Regions from separate parts of the Paenibacillus sp. FSL F4-0125 genome, predicted to be linked through region 2. Evidence: riboswitches for the same ligand, from Rfam matches in the RefSeq annotation. Region 2 holds a riboswitch; the other holds the start of a gene.

Region 1 (4,555 bases), 6.1 Mb from region 2:
ACAACAATTGGAAGCCCTTGAGAAAGCCCGATTAGAGGCGCTGGAACAAGCGAAGAAAGAAGAACGTTTGGCCCTGGAGAAAAAAGAAAAGCAAGAAGCAGAGGACAAAGCGAAAGCTGAAGCTGAAGAGAAAGCAAAAACGGAAGCGACTCCACCAACAGGTGAAGCTGCTCCAGAGAACATAAATAAAGAGCAACCTGAAGCCCCAGCCACTAACCCGGTCGATCCGGAAGTTGGTGAAGAGCCAACGATTCCACAAGATATACCACAGCAAAAGGTTCCTCAGGAGACGCCAAAGGCGGAAGCTACAACCTCTTCCCCACCGGCAGCAACACCAGCTCCTTCGGCCCTTCAACAAGACAAAGGTGGAGAATAATATGCGGATTAAAAAAATGATCAACAATACATTATCGAGCATCATGCTTGTGATCTTTATTCTGCTGGTGATAGCCGTAGTGTTATCCAAGGCCTCCGGCGGTGAACCTGCCTTCTTCGGATACCAGATCAAATCGGTACTCTCAGGTTCGATGGAGCCAGGGATTCAAACCGGATCGATTGTCGCTTTAAAACCCGGAGGAGATATGAATCGCTTCAAAAAAGGCGATGTTATCACCTTTAGAAATGAAGAAAACCTGCTCATTACTCACCGTGTTGTAGAAGCAACAATGAACAACGCTACTGGTGAAGCCATGTATCGCACGAAAGGCGATAACAATGATGCGCCTGATATGAACCCTACCAGTTCCACAAATGTTGTAGCTGAGTATACCGGGGTCACTGTTCCTTATGTAGGTTACGCTATGAATTTCGCAGTTTCCAAAGCTGGAAGTGTTGTGCTCATGATCGTACCAGGCTTGATGCTCCTGCTCTATGCCCTGTATTCATCATGGAAGGCTGTAGCTGCACTCGAAAAGAAAAATGCGGCTATACTGCCCACCTCTCCACCTCCAACTGAAATACAGTAATTCGTTGATTGTCCGCTTCCGCTTACGAACCGGAAGTTACAATATATAACTTTTATAAAAAAAACCACAAAAACCGAGGAGGAATTTTAATTATGGGTATCAAAAAAACATTGGGTCTTGGCGTAGCATCTGCAGCACTGGGTTTATCATTGATTGGTGGAGGAACTTTCGCTTACTTTAGCGACACTGCACAAAGCACCGCTACATTCGCAGCTGGTACACTGGATTTGAACTCTGATCCTTCTGTTATCGTTGATTTGAAGGATCTGAAGCCAGGCGATACGATCAAAAGAGACTTCAAACTAAAAAATGACGGTACACTTGATATCGGTTCGATCCTCCTCAAAACAGCTACCTCTATTAATGATGTAGGTGGTAACAACGGCGCTAACGATTTGGCAAAATTCATCAAAGTTAAATTCCTGGTGAATAAAGATAAAAGCGGCATCTTACCTGGTAGTGAAGAGAAAGTAGTTTGGGAAACTACCCTGGCCGATTTGAAGACTCAGACACCGGATCTCGTAAAAAATACTGGACTTGATGCAATCTGGGGTACTAGCGAAGCATCTGGAATTAAGGCTGGCACAAATGATAGCTTCACCGTTCAATTCGAATTTGTTGATAACGGCCAAGAGCAAAACTACTTCCAAAAAGATTCATTAACTCTGACTTGGGATTTCGTAGGTAAGCAAACCGCTGGATCCGCTAAATAATCTAATAAGTCTTCCATTCGAAGAGCAGCAGATTCTTATTCCGGAAAGCGGATAAGTAGATGCTGCTTTTTTCTTTACAATAATCTTTGTCGAATTTATTGATATTTGCTATACTAATAACAAAAATTACGGAGGGGCGTCAGCATAGTGCCACAAAATATGGGCCAACGTATCCAGCATCTCCGCCTAGAAAAGGGATTGTCCCTATCTGAGCTTGCGGACAGAGCGGATGTTGCTAAGTCGTATCTTAGCAATGTGGAGAGAAACATCCAATCCAATCCTTCAATCCAATTTATCGAAAAGATCGCCGACGCGCTTCAGGTATCCATCCACGCTTTGCTCTATGGAGAACCTAATGATGCTGAGGAATCACCTTTAGATTCGGAATGGTTCCGATTGGTGCAGGAAGCTATGGCCTCAGGCATAAGCAAACGCGAATTCAAGGAGTTTCTGGACTACCAGAAATGGCGCCTGGATCAGAAGGATTAATCCTTCCATCTGATCTGATAAGATCCTCTTCTACTCATACTATCAAGCATAAGCGCCTTCGTTCTCCTAAATGGACTGCGAAGGCGTTTTATATTCTACTAGAATATAAGGACAGTGTGTCATCTGAAACTTATAGCTGCTTAATATAAAGAAAAAAAGCACAGCGAGTTATCGCTGTGCTCATTTGATATGTAATGCTCTGAATGTATTACTGCACGGCTTGCACAGTCTTCTCATTTAAGAAGCGACGAATTTCATCTGCCTTTATGCCAGCCTTCTTAGCTGCTAATAATAAATGGACCCACTCTACGTCTAGATCAATGACCTGCTGTTCTTTGTTGCTTCCCTGGTTGGACTTGTCCAAAAAATCTCCTCCTAAGATTTTACGTCCCCAGGCAATCCGGCTGTCATAGTATTTCTACCTTAGACCCGCGACTTTGTGCCCCTGCCTTTCGGCAAGTTTACCTTTTACTGGACCCTTTACGTGAAAGGATCTACTTTGAAATATATGAAAAACGCTAACTGCAATAACATTATACTATACTAAAGTGAAAAAGTGTGTCGATTTCTGATTAGTTTTTCCATTAAAAAACAAAAAATAGAAGTTCTTTTATAGAATTTCCTGTCCTATTATCGCGATACTCGTCTTATTCATAAAATTATATAACCCAATATAATAATGCCCCATCCCCTATTTAGTTAAAATTAAGGATAATAGAATCATTTTAGTAGGCCTTTAGAATGGGTAATAAAAAAGAACAACTCTTTATTTAGTAGAACAAGCTAACCCATACCATTTTGCGAACGTATTAGACGAAAGAATGAATTGATTACATGTGTGGAAAGTAGCACAATAAGATGAGGAATGAAACCGCAATCATCACAGCTCCTACAAGCATTGACACAAAATGTCACGTATGGAGTTCATCCGTTGAGGAGGATGTATTCATGGCAGCCAAAGAGCCCTATAACGAATCCATTTGGAGTAAGTATTATGGACCCAATTTAGGCTACATTCAAGAAAGATACGAGCAATTTGTGAAAGACCCATCCACCGTAGAGAATAATTATCGCGAACTTTTTACAAATTCGGGTCCCCCACCATTAACACCGGATAGCGAACCGGCTCCACAGCCTCGCATTTCGGGAGACACCGAATGGCTTAGAAAAGCAGTAAGAGCTTCCAAGTTAATCGCTAATATTCGTATATATGGCCATATGGCCGCTGAAATTGATCCGCTTGAGCGGGACCACAATCCCATGGCTAAATATCTCGAACTTGAAACCTATGGGCTGACCCGTGAGGATCTGATCGCATTACCTGCCACACTCATTTGGGAGAATGCACCGAATGACGTGCATACCGGATGGGATGCTGTTCAGCGTATGCGTCAGGCATATACCAAAACTATCGCCTATGAATTCGGGCATGTGCATGAGGAAAAAGAATTGCAATGGCTGAATAGACAGGCAGAATCCACTAGCTCACCAGCACCTTTAAATAATTCAGAACGCAAAGAACTACTAAACCGCCTGATTCAAGTAGAGCAATTCGAAACCTTCCTCCACAAGACCTTTGTGGGCCAGAAACGTTTCAGCTTGGAGGGCAACGACGCTCTTGTGCCGATGCTCGATGAAATCGTACGCGCTGCTGCGCATGACGGTGCAGAGCATATTCTGATGGGTATGGCGCACCGCGGCCGTCTCAACGTTCTCGCACATATTTTAGGCAAACCTTATGATATTATATTTTCAGAGTTTCATCATTCTCCAAACAAGGAGCTCTTCCCTTCCGAAGGCTCTACAGGCATTAACTATGGCTGGACGGGTGATGTGAAATACCATCTCGGTGCAGACCGCGCTGTCCGTGAAGGAGAAACCGTACGCACAAGAATAACACTAGCGAACAATCCAAGTCACTTGGAATTCGTCAATCCTGTCGTGGAAGGTTTCACTCGTGCCGCTCAAGAGGATCGGAGCACTGCCGGACTGCCTAAGATTGATACCAGTAAAGCTATAGCAGTGCTAATGCATGGCGATGCTGCTTTTCCAGGTGAAGGGATTGTTGCAGAAACACTTAATATCGGCAAACTTCAAGGTTATCAGAATGGTGGAACGATCCATATCATTGTTAATAACCGGATCGGCTTTACGACCGAAAGTGAAGACTCCCGTTCTACGCATTATGCCAGTGATATCGCCAAAGGGTATGAAATCCCGATTGTCCATGTCAACGCCGATGATCCGGAGGCCTGTGTAGCAGCTGTCCGTTTAGCTAGCGCATATCGCCACCAATTTAAAAAGGATTTCGTGATTGATCTCATCGGCTACCGCCGTCATGGTCATAACGAAATGGATGATCCTGATACTACACAGCCTATTGTTTAC
Region 2 (4,555 bases):
TGGCATCATGAATCTCGCTGCTGCCATCCAAGCCATAGAAGTCAAAGATCGTCTTCATCCAAGTATCATAGCCGGTTACGGTATTCAGTGGATTGTTTTCTTGTGTAATAAACTTGTTATACGCTTCTGTAGCCGTTCCTGTAAAAATAACATGATCGCTGACCATTTCTACTACATCAATAAGTTTGCGATCTTGGACATTCGGATGTGCTGCCTTATCTTCATCTAATTTTTGTTTGTAGGTGGTTAGGAAGGCTTTGAATTGTTCTGGATCTGTGGTCTTTGTCATCATAGGGATCTTCGTAAGCCCCTCGAACCGGATCAAAGGTGCTTTTCCTTGTTCCTCAGCTGTATATGGATTGACGATATACACTGTACCGCCCTTAGTCACATCATGTGCATAATAACTATTCGTCGCGAACTCAGGAACGGTTATAGTGTTTTTACCAGGACGTAATTGCACGCTTCTAGCCCAAACATTCCAAGCCGCCTCTTGTTGCGAAAATACTATTGCAGGCAATTTATCAGTAGAAGCTACATCTACATAAACATTGATCGTATCTCCAGGCATTGCAACGAGTCCCGTAGGTTGGTTGTTCGTACCGAAACCAATTCTCAGGTTTTGCTGTGCATGCTTTTTCATATCTCCACGCTGTTCAGCCTCAATAATGGTGCCTTCGGTTTGAACTTCACCATTTACTAGCTTCTTAGCCAAATCCAATGAGTCTTTAAGGATTGGATAGAGCGGATGTACTTTTGCCGCTTCTTCTAATTCATTGATTGCATTGGCGCTATTATAAGCAGGAATAACCGCACTCATCGTTCCATCTGTGAAAATACCATTCACAGCTTCGCTTATTTTATCCTCTGTATAAAATCTAAATTCAGCCGCAAAAGGTCTGTTAATATTGGCTTTTGTGAACTTGAATTTCAATCTTTTAAACTTCGCAGGCTCGAATTTAAACTCCAGAAAGTCGTTCGTACTAGTCGCGGTTCCGCTAGATACGAGCTGAAAGGTCTCTCCCTTACTCGTCTCTGATGCATAGATTTCAAAAGCTTCTGGGAACCCTTTGCGATTATCTCTAGCCAGGAAAGCCACTCTGTCTAATACTTTGGCCTGTGCTAATTCAAACACGACTTCATTCGTGAAGCTGTCGTCATTATTTTTGTTCGTTTCCCAATGTGTATTCGGCAGATCATCGAGCATGTATTCCGGTTTCGTACCTGGGTAGCTTCCACCATTCACCGTTACTTTTGATACGTTTGAGTTTGGCATTCTGTAAGCTTCGCTATAGGCATTTTCATATGCTGTGCCATACCCCTTTAACTTCGAAACCTTAGCTGCCGTTGCCTCTACTTGATGGTTCTCCAGAAGCACCTTTGCATTCTCTATATCTGCTTGAAACTGCGTGTACAGTGGATGTAACTGCACTTCTTGTTCTAAAGCTGTTAACTTCTCTACCGTATTAAATGCTGCACTAATTTGACTCAAGGTATCATCTGTAAATAAATTTTTCATCTTTGCCGATACGACATCTTCTTTGTAAAAAGAAAACTCAGCCGCACTCGCCCAATCCTGGTTAGCTTTTTTGTAGACAAATTTAAGTCTCTTGAAAGCTGTAGGTGCAAACTCAATCTCCACAACATCTCCTGCTCCGCCTTTATATTCTCCAGAGGATATTAGTGTAAAATCGCCTGCATCCGTAGTTGAGCCATAAATATCAAATTCCTGAGCAAACCCCTTACCCTTTGCACCGGATTGTCTTGCAGCGTATACAATTCTATTTAATTCCGTGGACTCATTAAAAACAAAGACAACCTCATTCGTAAACGTTGAGCTATTCGGTTTGCCCGTTTCCCAATGCGTACTCATATCGCCATCAATAGCCTTAGCTATTGGTGAACCTGAGTAGTTGCCACCGTTATTCGTGATGGATTTAATATTTGCAGGATTCATTTTAAAAACATCGTTATAAGCGCTAAGGATAGCCTTTCCATACAGATCAAACGGAATAACTGACGCACTGCTTAATAGCTCAGCTTTGCTTTGTACTACGCTGTTCACTACACTTACCTTGCTTACATCACTTGCTAAAGCATAACCTGCCTCGCTCGAAAAACTGGCTATCATGGCTGCCGATGTAGCGATTGCAATCATTTTTTTCATCTTTTCTACCCCCAGATGTAATATGAATCTCTTCTGTACCCAAAAATGGGCACAAAAAAAACTACCCCAAAAGAGTAGCTTGATTGCGTATAAAGTCCATAAAAATTAAGACTTAATTTTTATTAAACTTTAACAAGCATAAACGCCTCGACGCCCTTCTAAGGACGATACGCGTTTAAGCGAGAAATATAAGACATTAAGTATAGGTGTATAACTTATACTCACTTATATTTTAACAAAAAGCGTAATACACTCTTTGGCAGCTGGCTGACAATAGTTATTATAATAACCTTAGTCCCTATAGCTTTGCGTCCCTACATTTCCATAGGTTTGCCTATGAAGTTTCGAATACATTACAAAGAGTAACATAACGCTACATCTGATCGCATGATTAATTGGTATGAAATCCGAATAGGTAATTGCAATTAGTTTTTCTGTTCTGATAGATATTTTTTATTAACTATCCCAGACTATGAATGATACTTTAGAACTGCTTAGCCGCTTAATCTCCTAGCCCAAACAAACGCCGGAACCAATTCCACACATCACCCGTGATCGGAATTAACCCGAAGCCATGCTCTCCAACAGCGATTACACCATATGCCCATTGTCCAATAGCTATCACACCTCCAGCGATTCGCCCTATGGCTATCGCCCCAAACGCTGTATCGCCTATGGCTATCGCTCCCAATGCTTTTTCGGCTATCGCGATCGCTCCCACAGCCACTCCTGCAATCGCAATTGCTCCCGCAGCGAAGCCAAGCCAACTAAGTGCTATCGCTCCGAGCGCTAACCACATCCCCAGTGATATAGCACCTACGGATAGTACACCGACGCTTATTGCACCTATGGATATCAAGCCTATAGCTACATCTCCAATAGCAATTAAACCAACAGCCGTCTTCACTTGTGGCTTGCTTCCGTAACCATACCCCTGACCTGAGTATCGACCCAAATTGCTGCGGATACTTACCACCGGAAATGATGGAGACGGCCATTGATAATCAATTTCCCGTCCACCTAACCCTCTAGAATCCGCCCAGCGCGTGATGTACTTATGCCATTTCATATCCATCCCGTCCCCCTTCTCAATTACCTTAATTATACAACCCCGGGGTTTGCCTGTACTCAGACTCTGACCTGAAATCCATCTCATCCTCTAGACGGAGATATGCTCCTTAGGATCACTGTTTGGGAATAGGATCAGGCTTTCCAAATAAATAGCCCTGAAACAACTGATAACCACTCTGCTTGAGCCATTCAAAGTCCTCTCTAAACTCCACACCTTCTGCTAAAGGAACGGATTGGATTTCTAAAGCTTTTTCTAAAAATTGTTTAGCTATTTTCTGTTTGTTCAGATCGCTGGACACACCCTGAACATATTTCATATCCAGCTTCATGTAATGGGGTTTAAGCTCCCATAACATCTCGATCGTGCTGAAGCCCTCGCCAACATCATCTAGAGCGTATTCAAATCCCCGATCCTTGTAATATGTCAAAATAGCTTTCAAGTGAGCGAGATCATCCACTTTCTCCGTCTCAACAACTTCAAAGACAAAAAGAGAGGGATCGACGCCTAATTGATTGGCCAGTTCAACGGTTGATCTTAAGCAGAACTCTGGCGCGTAGATCGACGTTGGGATAAAATTAATAAATGTTTTTTTATTTAAGGGTGCAGCATATTTTACAGCAGTCATTCTACATAACCGGTCTAAAGCATATAAACGCCCACGATTCCGTGCCGCCGCAAAAATCTCATTAGGATAGATAAGGGACCCATCTTCTTTTTTTAAATCTGGATAGGAGCTCGTATGCAAAAATCTCTTCCCGTACGTTCACAATCGGTTGGAAGTGACAAGTAACTAAGCCCTTAGTTATAACCTCATCAATCCACTCCATATTAAGTACAGTGGGTAATTCGGATAGAGGTCTCCATGTTTGGTCATCTATACGGAATTCAAACTGCTCCGACTCCATATGGTCATTACAGAAATCTAGAAAATCCCGCACCCCAGCCTCCTTAATCGTAATCACATTTTCTTCTACCTTATGTATCGTATTACTTCTACTCAAGTGATGAATAACCTCAGGTAAAATCCTTAGATTATGCTCACCATGAGCCTTGATTTCAAAATTCAGCTCTCTTACTACACAATGATTACATGCCACATTCATAACCCCTTTAATAATCAATTCTCTGAAAAAGATCCCGGAAGTGCTCTTCTCAATCGAAATCCGTATACTCTAGTAAATACTTCGGGTCTAACACGGTGATCTGCTGATGTTGAATATCAATAATCTTTTGCTCCTGCAGATCTTAAGCACAAGGGTAGCCGTCTCCCTTAACGTTCCGATCATATCCGCGAACTGCTGATGGGTCAATCGAAG

The links. A riboswitch is a leader RNA that binds a small molecule or an ion and turns the genes downstream of it on or off. The one in region 2 is predicted to bind cyclic di-GMP.
Region 1: linked by a shared signal. The riboswitch ahead of NST74_RS01825 (anti-repressor SinI family protein) and the one ahead of NST74_RS28795 (NPCBM/NEW2 domain-containing protein) in region 2 are both predicted to bind cyclic di-GMP.

Annotation. Positions count from the first base shown of each region.
Region 1 is NZ_JBBOZJ010000001.1:406,766-411,320, reverse strand. Features, by position in the region: gene NST74_RS01845 (hypothetical protein) at 1-376, shown strand, start outside; gene sipW (signal peptidase I SipW) at 378-965, shown strand; gene NST74_RS01835 (TasA family protein) at 1,058-1,678, shown strand; gene NST74_RS01830 (helix-turn-helix domain-containing protein) at 1,838-2,167, shown strand; gene NST74_RS01825 (anti-repressor SinI family protein) at 2,376-2,531, opposite strand; cyclic di-GMP riboswitch class I at 2,559-2,643, opposite strand; gene NST74_RS01820 (2-oxoglutarate dehydrogenase E1 component) at 3,116-4,555, shown strand, end outside.
Region 2 is NZ_JBBOZJ010000001.1:6,466,263-6,470,817, forward strand. Features, by position in the region: gene NST74_RS28795 (NPCBM/NEW2 domain-containing protein) at 1-2,167, opposite strand, end outside; cyclic di-GMP riboswitch class I at 2,423-2,512, opposite strand; gene NST74_RS28800 (hypothetical protein) at 2,670-3,323, opposite strand; gene NST74_RS28805 (EAL domain-containing protein) at 3,352-3,984, opposite strand; gene NST74_RS28810 (hypothetical protein) at 3,926-4,336, opposite strand; gene NST74_RS28815 (helix-turn-helix domain-containing protein) at 4,430-4,555, opposite strand, start outside.